DNA from 2 places in the Streptomyces sp. NPDC016562 genome. Region 2 is predicted to be linked to the other one. Evidence: predicted binding sites of a transcription regulator. Region 2 holds the regulator's gene; the other holds the start of a gene.

Region 1 (8,560 bases), on a different contig from region 2:
GCAATCCTGTACGTGTGCTTCTGCTCGTCTACTCGTGTGGCCGAGGTAACGGCCGGTCAACAAGTAAACGCCCCCTGCTCCCTCGTACCGCCTCAGACCTTTGCAGCGTGTTGGGGAGAGAGCCGCACATCGCCCACCCGGCCACTCGAACGAGTGAACATCACGGATGAGTTGGCGACCAACTCGGACACCTCGTCCCAGAGCGCCGTCGGTGGACAGGTGGTTGAAAGATCGATACGGGCTTTGGCAGGATGCCCGCCCACATCCGCGCCGGGGGTGGCGGCGTGGCTGTCCGCCGGCCGGGTGGGGGGCGCTGCGGCCGGATCCGGGTCCTCCCGCTTTGGTACGGACCTGCTCGGGCGTCGCGGGCCCCGGCGGGCAGAATGCCCGTATGCGCATCGACCTCGCCTCGGCCCCCGGCCACCCGGAACGCCCCAATGAGGACTGGCTGTCGGCCGCGATCCCCGCCTCCGGCGGTGGGGTCCTGGTCGCGCTGGACGGGGTCACGCCGCCGGTCGGCGAGGACGGGTGCGTGCACGGAGTGCCGTGGTTCGCGGCCCGGCTCGGGGGTCGATTGACCGAACTGTCCGGATCCCGGCGGGACATGCCGCTGGACCGGATTCTGGCCGAGGCGGTGCGCGCCACGGCCGAGGCCCACCGCGACACCTGTGACCTTTCTCACGTGCGCACACCCCAGGCGACGGTCGTCATGGTCCGCTGGGACGAGGCGTACGTGGAGCACCTGGTGCTGTCGGACTCCGTCCTGCTCCTCCAGGCGCCGGAGGGCGAGGTGACGGCGGTGCTCGACGACCGCCTCGACCGGGTTCCGCGGGAGGTGCTGGGGTCGGTGTCCGCGACGGATGCGCTGCGCAACGCGGAGGGTGGTTTCTTCACGGCGGCCGCGGATCCTGCGGTGGCGGCGCGGGCGGTGACGGGGCGGACTCCGCGTGAGCGGGTGCGGGCGGTGGCGGCGCTGACGGACGGGGCGAGCCGGTGGACGGACACGTTCGGGGAGGGTGACTGGGGGGAGTGCCTGGCGGTGCTGCGGAAGGAGGGGGCGCAGGGGTTGATCGGCCGGGTGCGGACCCTTGAGTCCGATCCGGCGCGGCCGGTGGGACGGTACAAGCGGCATGACGATGCGTCGGCGGTGTATGCGGAGCTGTGAGGGCCGGTCGGGGCCGACGCTTCCGCGGTCGGGCCGGGTCGGGCTGGGTCGGCCGTGGGCTTGGCCGGTGCTTCCGGGCCGGGCTGGGTCGGCGGGGGTGGGGGCTCGGGCGGGCTCGCAGGGGGTGGCGGCGGGGCCGGGCGCGCGCCGGGGTGTCTCCTCGGGCGCCGAACGGTTCGGGGGGTCGGGGGGTACGGCGGTGGTGCGTTCGACGCCCTGCGGGGACACCCCGCCACACACCCGGCCCCGCCGACACGGCCCGGTGGACCGCTCGGCGCACGACCGCTGGGTGGGGTTATTCCTCGCCGGCGTTGAGTTGGTTGAGGAGGCGGGCCAGTTCGGCTACTTCGCCTCGGTCCCAGTCGGCGAGTTTGCGCATGTACTGCTCGCGGCGTGCGCCCCGTACGCGGAGGAAGCGTTCGCGGCCTTCCTCCGTGAGGCCGACCAGGAAGGCGCGGCCGTCGGCGGGGTCCGGCTCGCGGGCCACCAGGCCGAGAACCTCCAGGGCGCGCAGCTGGCGGCTCATGGTGGCCTTGCCCACGCCGAAGTAGGCGGCGAGCTCGGTGGCCCGCTGGCGGCCCGCCGCCTCCAGGCGTACGAGGAGCCCGTAGGCGGCGGGTTCCAGCTCGGGGTGCAGCTCGCGGGCCATCTCGCCGGACGAGGCCCGGGCCCGCCGGAGGAAGACCGACAGCTCCCGCTCCAGGGCAAGGAACTCCTGGTCTTCGCTCCCGTGCACGTACCGCTCCTTCGATGGGTGGGGGGCCAGTATTTCGCAGCGGGTGGCTACGCGGCGACGGTGACCGGCACCTCCGCGCCGGCCAGGGCCAGTTCCAGTACCTGGCGCACGTCCGTCACCGGGTGCACCTCCAGCCCCTCCAGTACCTCCGCCGGGACGTCGTCCAGGTCCGCTTCGTTCCGCTTCGGGATGATCACGGTGGTCAGCCCGGCCCGGTGCGCCGCGAGCAGCTTCTGCTTGACCCCGCCGATCGGCAGGACCCGCCCGGTCAGCGAGACCTCACCGGTCATTGCCACGTCCGTGCGGACCTGGCGCCCGGAGAGCAGCGAGGCGAGCGCGGTCGTCATGGTGATGCCGGCGCTCGGGCCGTCCTTGGGGACCGCGCCCGCCGGGAAGTGGATGTGCACGCCCCGGTCCTTCAGGTCGGCGACGGGGAGTTCCAGTTCCGCGCCGTGCGAGCGCAGGAAGCTCAGCGCGATCTGCGCCGACTCCTTCATGACGTCGCCGAGCTGGCCGGTGAGGGTCAGGCCGGCCGCGCCCGTCTCGGGGTCGGCCAGTGAGGCCTCCACGAAGAGGACGTCGCCGCCCGCGCCGGTCACCGCGAGGCCGGTGGCCACGCCGGGGACGGCGGTGCGCCGCTCCGACGGGTCCTGGGCGGACTCCGGGACGTGGTGGGGCCGCCCGATGAGGCCGCGCAGGTCGTCGGCTCCGATGCTGAAGGGCAGTTCCCGCTCGCCGAGCTCGTGCTGCGCGGCCACCTTGCGCAGCAGGCGCGCGAGGGACCGTTCCAGGGTGCGCACGCCCGCCTCGCGGGTGTACTCCCCGGCCAGCTTGCGCAGGGCGGCCTCCTCCAGGACCACCTCGTCGGAGCCGAGGCCGGCGCGTTCCAGCTGGCGCGGCAGCAGGTGGTCGCGTGCGATGACCACCTTCTCGTCCTCGGTGTAGCCGTCGAGGCGGACGAGCTCCATCCGGTCGGCCAGTGCCTCCGGGATGGCCTCCAGGACGTTGGCCGTGGCCAGGAAGACGACGTCGCTCAGGTCGAGTTCGACCTCCAGGTAGTGGTCGCGGAAGGTGTGGTTCTGCGCGGGGTCCAGGACCTCCAGCAGGGCGGCCGCCGGGTCGCCGCGGAAGTCGGAGCCCACCTTGTCGATCTCGTCGAGGAGGACGACGGGGTTCATCGACCCGGCCTCCTTGATGGCCCGGACGATCCGGCCGGGCAGCGCGCCGACGTAGGTGCGCCGGTGGCCGCGGATCTCGGCCTCGTCGCGTACGCCGCCGAGCGCGACCCGGACGAACTTGCGGCCCATGGCGTGGGCCACGGACTCCCCGAGGGAGGTCTTGCCGACGCCGGGCGGGCCGACGAGTGCGAGGACGGCGCCGCCGCGGCGCCCGCCGATGACGCCGAGGCCGCGCTCGCCGCGCCGCTTGCGGACGGCGAGGTACTCGGTGATGCGGTCCTTCACGTCGCCGAGCCCGGCGTGCTCGGCGTCGAGGATCGCCCTGGCGCCCTGGATGTCGTACTGGTCCTGCGTGCGCTCGTTCCAGGGCAGTTCGAGCACGGTGTCCAGCCAGGTGCGGATCCAGGAGCCCTCCGGGCTCTGGTCACTGGCCCGGTCCAGCTTCTCGACCTCCTTGAGCGCGGCCTCCCGCACCTTCTCGGGGAGGTCGGCGGCCTCGACGCGGGCCCGGTAGTCGTCGGACTCCTCGCCCTCCTTCTCCCCGCCCAGCTCGCGCAGTTCCTTGCGTACGGCTTCCAGCTGGCGGCGGAGCAGGAACTCCCGCTGCTGCTTGTCGACGCCGTCCTGCACGTCCTTGGCGATGGACTCGGCGACGTCCTGCTCGGCGAGGTGCTCGCTGAGCCACTTGACGGCGAGGCGGAGGCGGGCGACCGGGTCGGCCGTCTCCAGCAGCTCGACCTTCTGGGCCACGGTGAGGAACGGCGAGTATCCGGAGTTGTCCGCGAGGGCGGAGACCCCGTCGATCTGCTGGACCCGGTCGACGACCTGCCAGGCGCCGCGCTTCTTGAGCCAGCTGGTGGCGAGCGCCTTGTACTCCTTGACGAGCTCGGCCACCACGCCGGGCAGCGGGTCGGGGACCTGCTCCTCCACGGTCTCGCCCTCGACCCAGAGCGCGGCGCCCGGCCCGGTGGTCCCGGCGCCGATGCGGACCCGCCCGCGGCCGCGGATGAGCGCGCCGGGGTCCCCGTCGGAGAGCCGCCCCACCTGCTCGACCGTCCCGAGCACCCCGGTCCCGGCGTACTTCCCGTCGACGCGCGGCACGAGCAGCACGCGGGGCTTGCCCTGTCCGGCCGCGGCCTGCGCGGCCTCGACGGCCGCGCGCACCTCGGCGTCGGAGAGGTCCAGCGGAACGACCATGCCGGGCAGCACGACCTCGTCGTCGAGTGGCAACACGGGCAGGGTGAGCGGTACGGACGTCGAAGCCATGATCTTCCCTCCGGCAGTGAAGTTGAGCTATGCCGACTCAATGCTCATGCGTCACCCAATGTTCCCCAACGCGCGTTCGCCGGCGGCGAACAGCTGCCTCCGTCGGCACGGATGGGCGACCCGGAGTGCCGGGGTGGGGGTGGCGGCTTAGCGTCGGCGGCGAAGCCCGTGTGCCATCCGCCTACCGCGCCGCAGGCGCTCGAAGGGATCTCCATGGCAGTCGTGATGACCTTTTCCTGGCCCGAAATCACACCGGACGTCTACGACACGGTCCGTGAACGGGTGCGGTGGGAACAGGACGCTCCGGACGGCTGCGTCCTGCACGCCGCGTGGTTCGTCGACGGCGGCCTCAACGTGATGGACATCTGGGAGTCCGAGGAGCACTTCAGCCGGTTCATCGCCGCCCGGGTGGCCCCCGTGCTCAAGGGTGAACTGGGCGTGCAGAGCGATCCCGATCCGAAGTTCTTCCCCTTGCACAGGCGCTTCGTCGCCCCGGGCGTCAGCGGCGGCGGGGCATAAGGGACCTCACGACCGGCCCGACGGCCGGGAGCGCTCTCACCCGGTGGTCACGGGGAGCGCCGACGGCGTGCCCCACTCGCTCCAGGAGCCGTCGTACACCGCCAGGTCGCGGTAGCCGGCGAGGTCGGCGGCGAGGGCGAGCACGCAGGCGGTCACGCCGGACCCGCAGCTGAAGTAGAGCCGCTGCCGCTCTCCGGCCACCGCCTCGACGGCCGCGCGGAGTTCGGCGGCCGGGCGCATCAGGCCGCCGGGCCGCTGGAGCTCGCCGAAGGGGAGGTTGACCGCGCCGGGCATGTGGCCGCCGCGCAGACCGGGGCGGGGTTCGGGGGCGGTGCCGGCGAAGCGTTCGCGGGTGCGGGCGTCGAGGACCGCCGCGTCCGGGTCGGCCAGGGCGTCGGTGACGGCGGCGCTGTCGACCAGCAGCCCGGGGCGGGGCCGGGCGGTGAAGGAGCCGCGCGGGCCCTCGTACGCGGGACCGGTCGCCTCGACGGGCAGCCCGGCGGCGGTCCAGGCGGGCAGCCCGCCGTCGAGGACGGCCGCGCGGTCGAAGCCCATGGCGCGCAGCATCCACCAGGCGCGGGCGCTGGAGTAGACGCCGGCGCCGTCGTAGACGACGACGGTGTCGGAGTCGTCGAGCCCGAGGGCGCGCACCGCCTCGGTGAACGCGGCGGCGCCGGGCATGGTGTGCGGAGCGGGCGCGTCGTGGTCGGACAGGGCGCCGTCGAGGTCGAACGGCCGCGCGCCGGGTATGCGCCGGCCGGCGCCGCGGTGGGCCCCGACGGAGGCGTCGAAGAGCACCAGCCCGGGCGCCCCGAGCCGCGCGGCCAGCCACTCGGCCCCGACGAGCGGTCCGGGCACGGTCAGCGGGGTCGCGGCCTTCTGCGGCATGGTCATTCGGCACCTCCGTGTGAGCGATGTGGACCATGCCATCCTCCGCTGCACTCCACCCCAACCCGCCCCCACCCGCCCGGACTCGGCCTCGCGGCGTGCGAACGGGGCCCGGGGCGAAGCCTGAACGAGGCCCCGGCCGAACCCGGCTGCGGGCCCGGCCCGGGCCACGGGCGGAGCCCAGTACCGGCCGGGCCCGGCTGCGGGCCCATCACGGGACCCTGGCCAGCCCGGGCCACGGGCCCAGCCCGGTTTCGGGCCCGGCCCGGGCTACAGGCAGAGCCCAGGCCGCGGGCGGAGCCCAGTGCCGGCCGGAGCCGGGTGGCCCGGGGGCTTCGCCCCCAGAGCCCGCGGCACGCACGCCGGGCCGGACCGGATCGGGGCCGCGTCGGCCGGCCCGGCCGCAGGGGTCAGCGCGGGCAAAGCCGCAGGCGTCGCCGCAGGCGGGCCGCCACACCCGCACGGCACGCCGCAGGCGCTAGCCGCACGCGCCCCTCGGGGCGTAGACCGCCACGCGGGCGCCGTGGAGCTTGGTGATGGAGCAGAGGTCGAAGCGGGCCGCGAGGGTGTCGCGTTTGACCGCCTCCTGGGGGTACGGGTCCAGGGGCTGTCCGGGCGGGTCCAGCAGGGCGATGACGCGGGGGGCCGTGAGCAGGGCCGCGCGGATGCGGTCCGGGGGGAGTTCGGTGCCCTGGAGGCTGTGCGAAGCCGCCGGGGTGCGGTCCAGGGCCACGTCGCGCAGCGGCTCGTACGCCCCCGGCGAGGACAGCAGCCACTCGCGCCGCCGCGACGGCATGAACACCACCGCGTCCCCCGGCCCGGCCCGTTCCCGCACGGCGGCGGCCACCGCGAGGACGTCGTCCTTGCGGCTCTCGGGCGTACGCAGCCACACCGACCAGAAGCCGAACGGCACCAGCAGGGCCCCGGCCAGCAGCCACGGCCACCACCCGCGGGCCTGCGCCAGCCGGGCCCCGGCCAGCAGGGCGAGCCCGGCCAGCGCGTAGAGCACGTACCGGTCGACGTACCAGGGGTGGACCAGCGAGATCACCATCAGCAGCCCGGGCGGCAGCAGGGCGAGCGGCAGCGCCACCCGTACGAGCTCCCCGCACGCGCCGCGGGCGAGCAGCAGCACGGCCGCCGCGAGCACCGCGTACGCCGCCCAGTCCTGCCCGCTGGGCCGCCCGAGCCAGCCGAGCTGCTGCTCGGCCTGCCGCGCGCTCGCCACGGCCAGCGGCAGCAGCAGCGCCACGACGGCCGCGGCGCTCCACCGCCAGCCGCGCGAGCGCCAGGCGGTGAAACCGTGGGCGAGCAGGGCCAGCACGGCGAACTCGTGCAGCCAGCAGCCGAGCAGCAGGACCACCGCGTACGCCGCCCAGCGCTCGCGCAGCATCAGATACGTCGACCAGACCACCGCGGCGGCGACCAGGGCGTACGAGCGCCCCTCCTGCGCGTACATCTGTACCGGCGGGAGCAGCGCGTACGCCGAGCCGGCGAGCAGCGCCGCCCGCTCCCCCGCGAGCCGGTGGGCGACGGCGGCCACCCCGGCGGCCGCGAGGGCGGTGGCGGCGACGGAGGGCAGTCGCAGGGCCCACAGGCCGCCGTCCCAGGTCTGGAAGACGGCGTGCATGAGCAGGTAGTACAGCCCGTGGACCGCGTCCACCTGGCCCAGCAGCTCCCAGATCCCGCCGAGCGGCCGGTGGGCCACCTGCCAGGTGACGGACTCGTCGCGCCACATGCTGGCGCCCCGCTCCAGACCCCAGAGGCCGAGGACCGCGGCGAGCAGCGGCGGGAGCAGTCGCCAGGGGGCGATCCGGCTGATGTCGGCCTCCGGTAGCTGTCGGAACGGGTGTGCGCACTCCATACTCGGGGTTGGACCCCAGTGCCTGCGGAGGTGGGTGTGCGCGCGTTCCGGTCGGTGGCGGCGGTTCTCCTGCTGCTGCTCGGTGCGCTCCTGGTGGCCGGATGCGGGCCGAGTGGTTCCGGGAGCGGCGACGGCGCGCCCCCGAAGGCAACCCCGCAGGCGCCCTCGCACGCGCCCCCGAACACCTCCACCGCGACGGGTCCGAGCACGGCCCCCGCCCCCGGCGCGAGCCCGTCGGCCGAGCCGCTCCCCGACCCCTCCGCGACCCTGGTCCGCGTCACCCGCAGCGGCGGCTTCGCCGGCCAGACCCACACGCTCGTCGTCAAGGACGACGGCTCGTGGACCCGGCTGGACGCCAAGGCGGGCCCGCAGGGCACCGGAAAGCTGTCCGAGGCGGAGCTGGCGGCCCTGCGCACCGCCCTCCGGGAGGCGGACTTCGCCCGGCTGCCGCGGATCTCGACGGGCGGCCCGAAGATCTACGACGGGTTCTTCTACGCGTTCGCGCACGGCGGCTTCGAGGTGGCGGGTGACGAGGGGTCCCTGCCGCGGACCCTGACGAAGGTACTGGACGCGCTGCCGCCGTTCACGGCGCCTCAGGGCGCCTCCTCCTGACCCCGATGCGGCCTTGATTTAGCCCCGATTCCGCCCGGGACACCCGGTACATCCCCTTCCATTTGCAGAGGTCCCGCACATTTGCCGTGACTCCCACCCCACGTAGCCGCAGGCCGGTGCCTCCTCTACGCTGCACCCCATTCACGCGGGATCTTCAGGGGCGGAAATGGAACAGACGCACACCACTCACAACGGCGCCGCAGCGACACCCGGCGCCCAGCGGCGTGTGCTCGTCGTCGAGGACGACCACACCATCGCCGAGGCCATCGCGGCCCGCCTGCGCGCCGAGGGCTTCCAGGTGCAGACGGCCCCGGACGGCCCGGCCGCCGTGGCCG
Region 2 (8,560 bases):
GCTCCGGGGCCTTCACCGACTCCAGCAGCAGCTGGGCGACGTCCACGACCTGCACGGATTCCTTCGCCTGGCCTTCGTTCTTCTTGCCGTTGACCGAGTCGGTCAGCATGACGAGGCAGAACGGGCAGGCGGTGGAGACGATGTCGGGGTTGAGGGAGAGGGCCTCGTCGACGCGCTCGTTGTTGATGCGCTTGCCGATCCGCTCCTCCATCCACATCCGCGCGCCGCCGGCGCCGCAGCAGAAGCCGCGTTCCTTGTGGCGGTGCATCTCCTGCTGGCGCAGCCCCGGCACGGCCGACATGATCTCGCGCGGCGGCGTGTAGACCTTGTTGTGCCGGCCCAGGTAGCAGGGGTCGTGGTAGGTGATCAGGCCGTCGACGGGGGTGACCGGGGTCAGGCGGCCCTCGTCGATGAGGTGCTGGAGCAGCTGGGTGTGGTGGATGACCTCGTACTCGCCGCCCAGCTGCGGGTACTCGTTGGCGATGGTGTTGAAGCAGTGCGGGCAGGTCGAGACGATCCGCTTGGCCGACTTCGGCTTCCTCGTCGCCGGGTCCTCGTCGTCCTCGCCGAAGGCCATGTTCAGCATGGCCACGTTCTCCTGGCCCAGCTGCTGGAACAGCGGCTCGTTGCCCAGGCGGCGCGGCGAGTCACCGGTGCACTTCTCGTCCCCGCCCATGATCGCGAACTTGACGCCCGCGATGTTCAGCAGCTCCGCGAAGGCCTTGGTGGTCTTCTTGGCCCGGTCCTCCAGCGCGCCGGCGCAGCCGACCCAGTACAGGTAGTCGAACTCGGAGAGGTCCTCCGCGTCCTTCCCGATGATCGGGACCTCGAAGTCGACCTCCTTGGTCCACTCCACGCGCTGCTTCTTCGCCAGGCCCCAGGGGTTGCCCTTCTTCTCCAGGTTCTTGAGCATCGTGCCCGCCTCGGAGGGAAACGCGGACTCGATCATCACCTGGTAGCGGCGCATGTCGACGATGTGGTCGATGTGCTCGATGTCGACCGGGCACTGCTCCACGCACGCACCGCAGGTCGTGCAGGACCACAGCACGTCCGGGTCGATGACACCGTTCTCCTCGACGGTGCCGATCAGCGGGCGCTCGGCCTCCGCCAGAGCAGAGGCCGGGACGTCCTTGAGCTGCTCGGCCGTCGCCTTCTCGTTGCCCTCCATGTCCTTGCCGCCGCCGGCCAGGAGGTAGGGGGCCTTGGCGTGCGCGTGGTCGCGCAGCGACATGATCAGCAGCTTCGGGGACAGCGGCTTGCCCGTGTTCCAGGCCGGGCACTGCGACTGGCAGCGACCGCACTCCGTACACGTGGAGAAGTCCAGGATGCCCTTCCAGGAGAACTGCTCGACCTGCGAGACACCGAAGACGTCGTCCTCACCCGGCTCCTCGAAGTCGATCTCCTTGCCACCACTCGTCATCGGCTGCAGCGCACCGAGGGCGACCGCGCCGTCCGCGTTGCGCTTGAACCAGATGTTCGGGAAGCCCAGGAAGCGGTGCCAGGCCACACCCATGTTGGTGTTGAGCGAGACCACGATCATCCAGATCAGCGAGGTGCCGATCTTGATCATCGCGGTGAAGTAGATGGCGTTCTGCAGCGCGCTCGCCGAGAGCCCCTTGAAGGCCAGGACCAGCGGGTACGAGACGAAGTACGCCGGCTCGTACGAGTCCACGTGGTGGATCGCGCCTTCGAGCCCGCGCAGGCACAGGATCGCGAGGCCGATGGTGAGGATGATGTACTCGACGAAGTACGCCTGCCAGGCCTTCGAGCCGGTGAAGCGCGACTTGCGGCCGGCCCGCGAGGGCAGGCTGAGCAGGCGGATCACCATCAGCACGACGATGCCGACGACCGTCATCAGGCCGATGAACTCGATGTACAGCTCGAACGGCAGGAAGCCGCCGACGACCGGCAGCACCCAGTCGGCCTCGAAGAGCTGTCCGTAGGCCTGCGCCAGCGTCGGCGGCAGGGTCAGGAAGCCGATCGCGACGAACCAGTGCGCGAAGCCGACGATGCCCCAGCGGTTCATGCGGCTGTGGCCGAGGAACTCGCGGACGAGGGTGAGGGTTCGGGCCTTCGGGTCGTCCGTGCGGCTGCCGGCCGGCACGGGCTGGCCGAGCTTCACGAAGCGGTAGATCTGCGCCACGGCTCGGGCGAGCAGCGCGACGCCGACCACGGTCAGGACCAGCGACACGATGATCGCGGCGAGTTGCATGGGAGGGCTCCTCGAGCGGCATTACTAAGCGGTAACTTATATAGTCAAGGCCTGAGGTTACCCATTCCCGACGCCGCAATGTAGCCGAGCGTGCGGTGATCTGTGTCGCTCAGGCTTGCCTATGACGGTAGGCCGCCCGCGGGGTCTGCGCCAGGATCGCCAGGTCCATCCCCAGCCAGTGGTTCTCCACATAATGACGGTCGAGCAGGGCCATCTCCTCCCACGGAAGATCCGAACGTGCGCTCACCTGCCACAATCCGGTCATTCCGGGCCGTACGAGGAGCCGGTCGGGGCGGTCGGTACGGGGCTCCGGGCGCGGCCCCACCAGGGACATCTCCCCGCGGAGCACGTTGAACAGCTGCGGGAGCGCGTCGAGCGCGCACCGGTCCAGCGCCTCCCCGACCCGGCCCGTGCCGTCGGTGCGCAGCCGCCAGGTGTGGAACGGCCGCCCGCCCAGGCCGGCGGCGGGCTCCTTCACGACGGGGGGCCGCGCGCGCTGCGTCGCGTAGAGGAGCCCGGCGGCCAGCGCGAGCGGCGCCGCGCACAGGACCAGCAGGATCACCGCCCCGAGCACGTCGAGCACCCGCTTCGCCGGCGGGGCGGCGGGGACCCGGACCCGGACCCGCGGGGCGGTCAGTGTGAGGGGCATGCCAGCACGCTGCCGCATGCGCGTGGCGGCGGCGGGGCGCCGCGCGGCGGGGTGACCCGTTCGGCCGCCCCGCCGCTTCTGGAGCAGTGCCCCGCGGCCGCACGGAACGCCCGCCCCGCCCCCGCGGAGTCCCTGGCTTGCGCGTAAGCGGGGCCTAAAGGTTGAGCCCCCTCGACTCAGCTCTGTTGACGACGGCGCGGCGATGCGGCATGGTTGAGTCTGTTCCACTCAAGTCAGCTGGAGGAATCGAAATGGCACGTGCGGTCGGCATCGACCTGGGCACCACTAACTCCGTCGTCAGCGTTCTGGAAGGCGGCGAGCCCACCGTCATCACCAACGCCGAGGGCGCCAGGACCACGCCGTCCGTCGTCGCCTTCGCCAAGAACGGCGAGGTCCTCGTCGGCGAGGTGGCCAAGCGCCAGGCGGTCACGAACGTGGACCGGACCATCCGCTCCGTCAAGCGCCACATGGGCACTGACTGGAAGATCAACCTGGATGGCAAGGACTTCAACCCGCAGCAGATGAGCGCCTTCATCCTGCAGAAGCTGAAGCGCGACGCCGAGGCCTACCTGGGTGAGAAGGTCACGGACGCGGTCATCACCGTCCCGGCCTACTTCAACGACTCCGAGCGTCAGGCGACGAAGGAGGCCGGCGAGATCGCGGGCCTCAACGTCCTGCGCATCGTCAACGAGCCGACGGCCGCCGCCCTGGCCTACGGTCTCGACAAGGACGACCAGACCATTCTCGTCTTCGACCTCGGTGGCGGCACCTTCGACGTGTCGCTCCTGGAGATCGGCGACGGTGTCGTCGAGGTCAAGGCCACCAACGGTGACAACCACCTCGGTGGCGACGACTGGGACCAGCGCGTCGTCGACTACCTCGTGAAGCAGTTCCAGAACGGCCACGGCGTCGACCTGTCCAAGGACAAGATGGCGCTCCAGCGTCTGCGCGAGGCCGCCGAGAAGGCGAAGATCGAGCTGTCCTCCTCCACGGAGACCTCGATCAACCTGCCCTACATCACGGCTTCCGCCGAGGGCCCGCTGCACCTGGACGAGAAGCTCACGCGCTCGCAGTTCCAGCAGCTCACCGCGGACCTCCTGGACCGCTGCAAGACCCCGTTCCACAACGTCATCAAGGACGCCGGCATCCAGCTGTCCGAGATCGACCACGTGGTCCTGGTCGGCGGCTCCACCCGCATGCCGGCCGTCGCCGAGCTCGTCAAGGAGCTCACCGGCGGTCAGGACGCCAACAAGGGCGTCAACCCGGACGAGGTCGTCGCCATCGGCGCCACCCTCCAGGCCGGTGTGCTCAAGGGTGAGGTCAAGGACGTCCTGCTCCTCGACGTGACCCCGCTGTCCCTGGGCATCGAGACCAAGGGCGGCATCATGACCAAGCTCATCGAGCGCAACACCACGATCCCGACCAAGCGCTCGGAGATCTTCACGACGGCCGAGGACAACCAGCCGTCCGTGCAGATCCAGGTCTACCAGGGCGAGCGCGAGATCGCGGCGTACAACAAGAAGCTCGGCATGTTCGAGCTGACGGGCCTGCCGCCGGCCCCGCGGGGCGTCCCGCAGATCGAGGTCTCCTTCGACATCGACGCCAACGGCATCATGCACGTCACGGCCAAGGACCTCGGCACGGGCAAGGAGCAGAAGATGACCGTCACCGGCGGCTCCTCGCTCGGCAAGGACGAGGTCGACCGCATGCGCCAGGAGGCGGAGCAGTACGCGGAGGAGGACCTGCGCCGCAAGGAGGCCGCCGAGTCCCGCAACCAGGGCGAGCAGCTCGTCTACCAGACGGAGAAGTTCGTCAAGGACAACGAGGACAAGGTCCCGGCCGACGTCAAGACCGAGGTCGAGGCGGCCGTCTCCGAGCTGAAGGAGACGCTCAAGGGCGAGGACACGGCCGAGATCCGCACCGCGACCGAGAAGCTCGCCGCGGTCAGCCAGAAGCTCGGCCAGGCCATCTACGCCGACGCCCAGGCCGCTCAGGGCGCCGCCGGCGGCGCCGGTGACGCGGGCCAGGCCAAGGCCGACGACGACGTCGTCGACGCCGAGATCGTCGACGACGAGAAGCCGAAGGGTGGCGCTGCCTGATGTCGGAGGAGACCCCGGGCTTCGAGGAGAAGCCCGACGTCCCCGCCGACGCCGCTCAGGACGACGCCGAGCCGAAGGCCGCCGACTCCGCCGACACGGCGGAGGGGGCGGCCCCGGCCGGGGACACCGCACAGGACACGGCCCTGCTGGCGCAGCTGGACCAGGCCCGTACGGCGCTCTCGGAGCGCACCGCGGACCTCCAGCGGCTCCAGGCGGAGTACCAGAACTACCGCCGCCGGGTGGAGCGGGACCGGATCACCGTCAAGGAGATCGCGGTCGCGTCCCTCCTGACGGAGCTGCTCCCGACCCTGGACGACATCGGCCGGGCGCGGGATCACGGCGAGCTGGTCGGCGGCTTCAAGTCGGTGGCCGAATCGCTGGAGACGGTCGCCGCCAAGATGGGCCTGCAGCAGTTCGGCAAGGAGGGCGAGCCCTTCGACCCGACGATCCACGAGGCGCTGATGCACTCGTACGCGCCGGACGTCACCGAGACGACCTGCGTGGCGATCCTGCAGCCGGGGTACCGAATCGGCGAGCGTACGATCCGTCCCGCACGGGTCGCGGTGGCCGAGCCCCAGCCGGGCGCGGCCCCCAAGTCCGCAGGCTCCGACCCGGCGGCCGCGGAAGGCGAAGCGCCGTCGTCGTCGGAGGACGCGGATGCCCCCGACAAGGGCTGACGCACCACACGTAGAGGCACGAGAGGAGGGACACCGGGGATGAGCACGAAGGACTTCGTCGAGAAGGACTACTACAAGGTCCTCGGTGTCCCGAAGGACGCCACCGAGGCCGAGATCAAGAAGGCGTACCGGAAGCTCGCACGCGAGTTCCACCCGGACGCCAACAAGGGCGACGCCTCGGCCGAGGAGCGCTTCAAGGAGATCTCCGAGGCGAACGACATCCTCGGCGACGCGAAGAAGCGCAAGGAGTACGACGAGGCGCGCGCCCTGTTCGGCAACGGCGGCTTCCGCCCGGGGCCGGGCGGGGGCGGCGGCTCGTTCAACTTCGACCTGGGTGACCTCTTCGGGGGCCAGCCGGGCGGCCAGGCCGGCGGTTTCGGCGGCGGTCTGGGCGACGTCTTCGGCGGCCTCTTCAACCGCGGCGCCGGCCCCGGTGCGGGCACCCGCACCCAGCCGCGCCGCGGGCAGGACATCGAGTCCGAGGTCACCCTCTCCTTCACGGAGGCGGTGGACGGGGCCACGGTCCCGCTGCGGATGTCCTCCCAGGCGCCCTGCAAGGCCTGTTCGGGCACCGGCGACAAGAACGGCACCCCCCGGGTGTGCCCGACCTGCGTCGGCACCGGCCAGGTCTCGCGGGGCAGCGGCGGCGGCTTCTCGCTGACCGACCCGTGCGCGGACTGCAAGGGCCGCGGCCTGATCGCGGAGAACCCGTGCGAGGTCTGCAAGGGCAGCGGGCGCGCCCGCAGCTCGCGCACCATGCAGGTCCGGATCCCGGCGGGCGTCTCCGACGGCCAGCGGATCCGGCTGCGCGGCAAGGGCGCGCCGGGCGAGCGCGGCGGTCACGCCGGTGACCTCTACGTCGTCGTGCACGTCGGCACCCACCCGGTGTTCGGCCGCAAGGACGACAACCTGACGGTGACCGTGCCGGTGACGTTCACGGAGGCGGCGCTGGGCGCCGACATCAAGGTCCCGACCCTCAACGGCCCCTCGGTGACGCTGAAGCTGCCCCCGGGCACGCCCAACGGCCGCACCATGCGGGCCCGCGGCAAGGGCGCGGTCCGCAAGGACGGCACCCGCGGCGACCTGCTGGTCACGGTGGAGGTCGAGGTCCCGACCGAGCTGTCGGACAAGGCCCGCGACGCGCTGGAGATGTACCGAGAGGCGACGGAGTCGCACGACCCGCGCTCCGCCCTGTTCGAGTCCGCGAAGGGAGCATGAGCATGGACGGCCGCCGACGAACCTCCCGCTTGGGGAATGGGTACCAGCTCACCGACGAGACCCCGGTCTACGTGATCTCGGTGGCCGCCCAGCTCTCGGGCCTGCACCCGCAGACCCTCCGCCAGTACGACCGTCTCGGCCTGGTCTCCCCGGACCGTACGGCCGGGCGCGGCCGGCGCTATTCGGCCCGTGACATCGAGCTGCTCCGTACGGTGCAGGCGCTGTCCCAGGACGAGGGGATCAACCTGGCGGGCATCAAGCGGATCATCGAGCTGGAGAACCAGGTCGCCGCGCTCCAGCAGCGCGTGGCCGAGCTCTCCGCCGCGGTGGACGGTGCGGCGGCCACGCTGCGGGCCCGCGAGGCCCAGGTGCACGCCTCGTACCGGCGCGACCTGGTCCCGTACCAGCCTCCGCAGCCGGGCAGTGCCCTCGTCGTGTGGCGGCCGAGCCCCAAGCGGCCGATGGACTGACGCAGGACGCGCGCCGGTGTTCGTGTCCACCCTCAGGCTCCGCCCCTCCCAGGGCGGGGCCTGAGGCGTTTCTAGAGGCCTTCCGGGTCCAGGTCCTCGGGGTCGCAGGGCTGCCCCGGGTCGCAGGGCCGGGTGAGGATGCCCGACTGGGCGATGAGGTAGCCGAGCTGGGCGCGGCTGCCGCTGCCGAGGGTGGTGGCCAGTTTGGCGATGTGGGCGCGGCAGGTGCGCACGTTCATGCCGAGGCGGCGGGCGATGGCCTCGTCGACGTGGCCCTCGATGAGCAGCTGGGCGATGCTGCGCTGCACGCCGGAGATCCCGCCGGGGGTGCGCCGGTAGGTGACTTCCTGCTGGAGGGGCACGGCGCGGTGCCACAGCTGCTCGAACACCTTGATGAGGTAGTCGACCAGGCCGGGGTGGCGCAGTTCCAGGGCGACCCGCCGGTCGTCGCTCACCGGGATGAAGGCCACCGTGCGGTCGAAGATGATCAGGCGCTCTATCAGTTCTTCGAGCGTGCGGATCTCCACCTTGCCCGTGGAGATCCGGTCCACGTAGGCGAGCGTGCCCTGGCTGTGCCGCGCGGTGTGCTGGTAGAGGGTCCGTATGCTGACCCCGCGGTCGATCAGCGGCTGGTCGCGCTCCAGGGCCTGCGTGAGGGCCTCGGAGGGCCGTGCGCCGCCCGGCTGGACGGTGAGCACCTCGGTGTGGCATTCGGCCGTCGCGAGGTTCAGCGCGGCGTTGATCCGCTCGAAGCCCTCCAGCACCGTGATGGCGTGGGTGTTGGCCGGGCTCTGTGCGCTGATGGCCAGGAAAGGCTCGAAAGTGTCGGTGAGATCTACAGCGCTGCGTCGGCGGTCCTGGATCTCACGTTCAATCGGATGGAGCCGTTGAGCCAGAGCGACGGACGGGGGAACCGGGCGGAGCTGGTTCGCGTCATCCGGGTCGGGCTGCAGAAGGGCGAATTCAAGCAGGCAGGGGGCGTTCTGGATCTCGCTCCGGGCGATCCGGCCGGTGCTCAGCGCAGTGGCGTACAGCCGTGTTCCCTCACCGCACATGGACGTGACGGGGTGAGGATGTGTCGGCTTCGTCCCGTTTCGCGTCAAATCTCCACCCCCCAGGGTCCTGAACATGCAAGAACATGATGCATCGTCCCTGTGGCATTGACGTGCCTGAATGAGCCATCGTCTGACACGCGGGGGAGAGGATTCCATCAAGTGAGGACGAAGCCGACCATG

Evidence for each region. Region 2 encodes HspR, which represses chaperone genes until heat shock. Its sites were predicted from a motif close to TTGAGNNNNNNNNNCTCAA; they were not measured.
Region 1: the regulator HspR is predicted to act here: its motif matches at 4,368-4,386, upstream of lon (endopeptidase La).

Annotation. Positions count from the first base shown of each region.
Region 1 is NZ_JBIBRZ010000001.1:404,887-413,446, forward strand. Features, by position in the region: gene ACF059_RS01830 (hypothetical protein) at 392-1,165, shown strand; gene ACF059_RS01835 (MarR family transcriptional regulator) at 1,461-1,901, opposite strand; gene lon (endopeptidase La) at 1,949-4,345, opposite strand; gene ACF059_RS01845 (hypothetical protein) at 4,559-4,864, shown strand; gene ACF059_RS01850 (sulfurtransferase) at 4,901-5,758, opposite strand; gene ACF059_RS01855 (hypothetical protein) at 6,231-7,613, opposite strand; gene ACF059_RS01860 (hypothetical protein) at 7,650-8,225, shown strand; gene ACF059_RS01865 (response regulator transcription factor) at 8,392-8,560, shown strand, end outside.
Region 2 is NZ_JBIBRZ010000004.1:227,207-235,766, reverse strand. Features, by position in the region: gene ACF059_RS19525 (heterodisulfide reductase-related iron-sulfur binding cluster) at 1-2,212, opposite strand, end outside; gene ACF059_RS19520 (sugar transferase) at 2,322-2,861, opposite strand; gene dnaK (molecular chaperone DnaK) at 3,113-4,960, shown strand; gene grpE (nucleotide exchange factor GrpE) at 4,960-5,637, shown strand; gene dnaJ (molecular chaperone DnaJ) at 5,677-6,855, shown strand; gene ACF059_RS19500 (heat shock protein transcriptional repressor HspR) at 6,858-7,325, shown strand; gene ACF059_RS19495 (helix-turn-helix transcriptional regulator) at 7,397-8,455, opposite strand.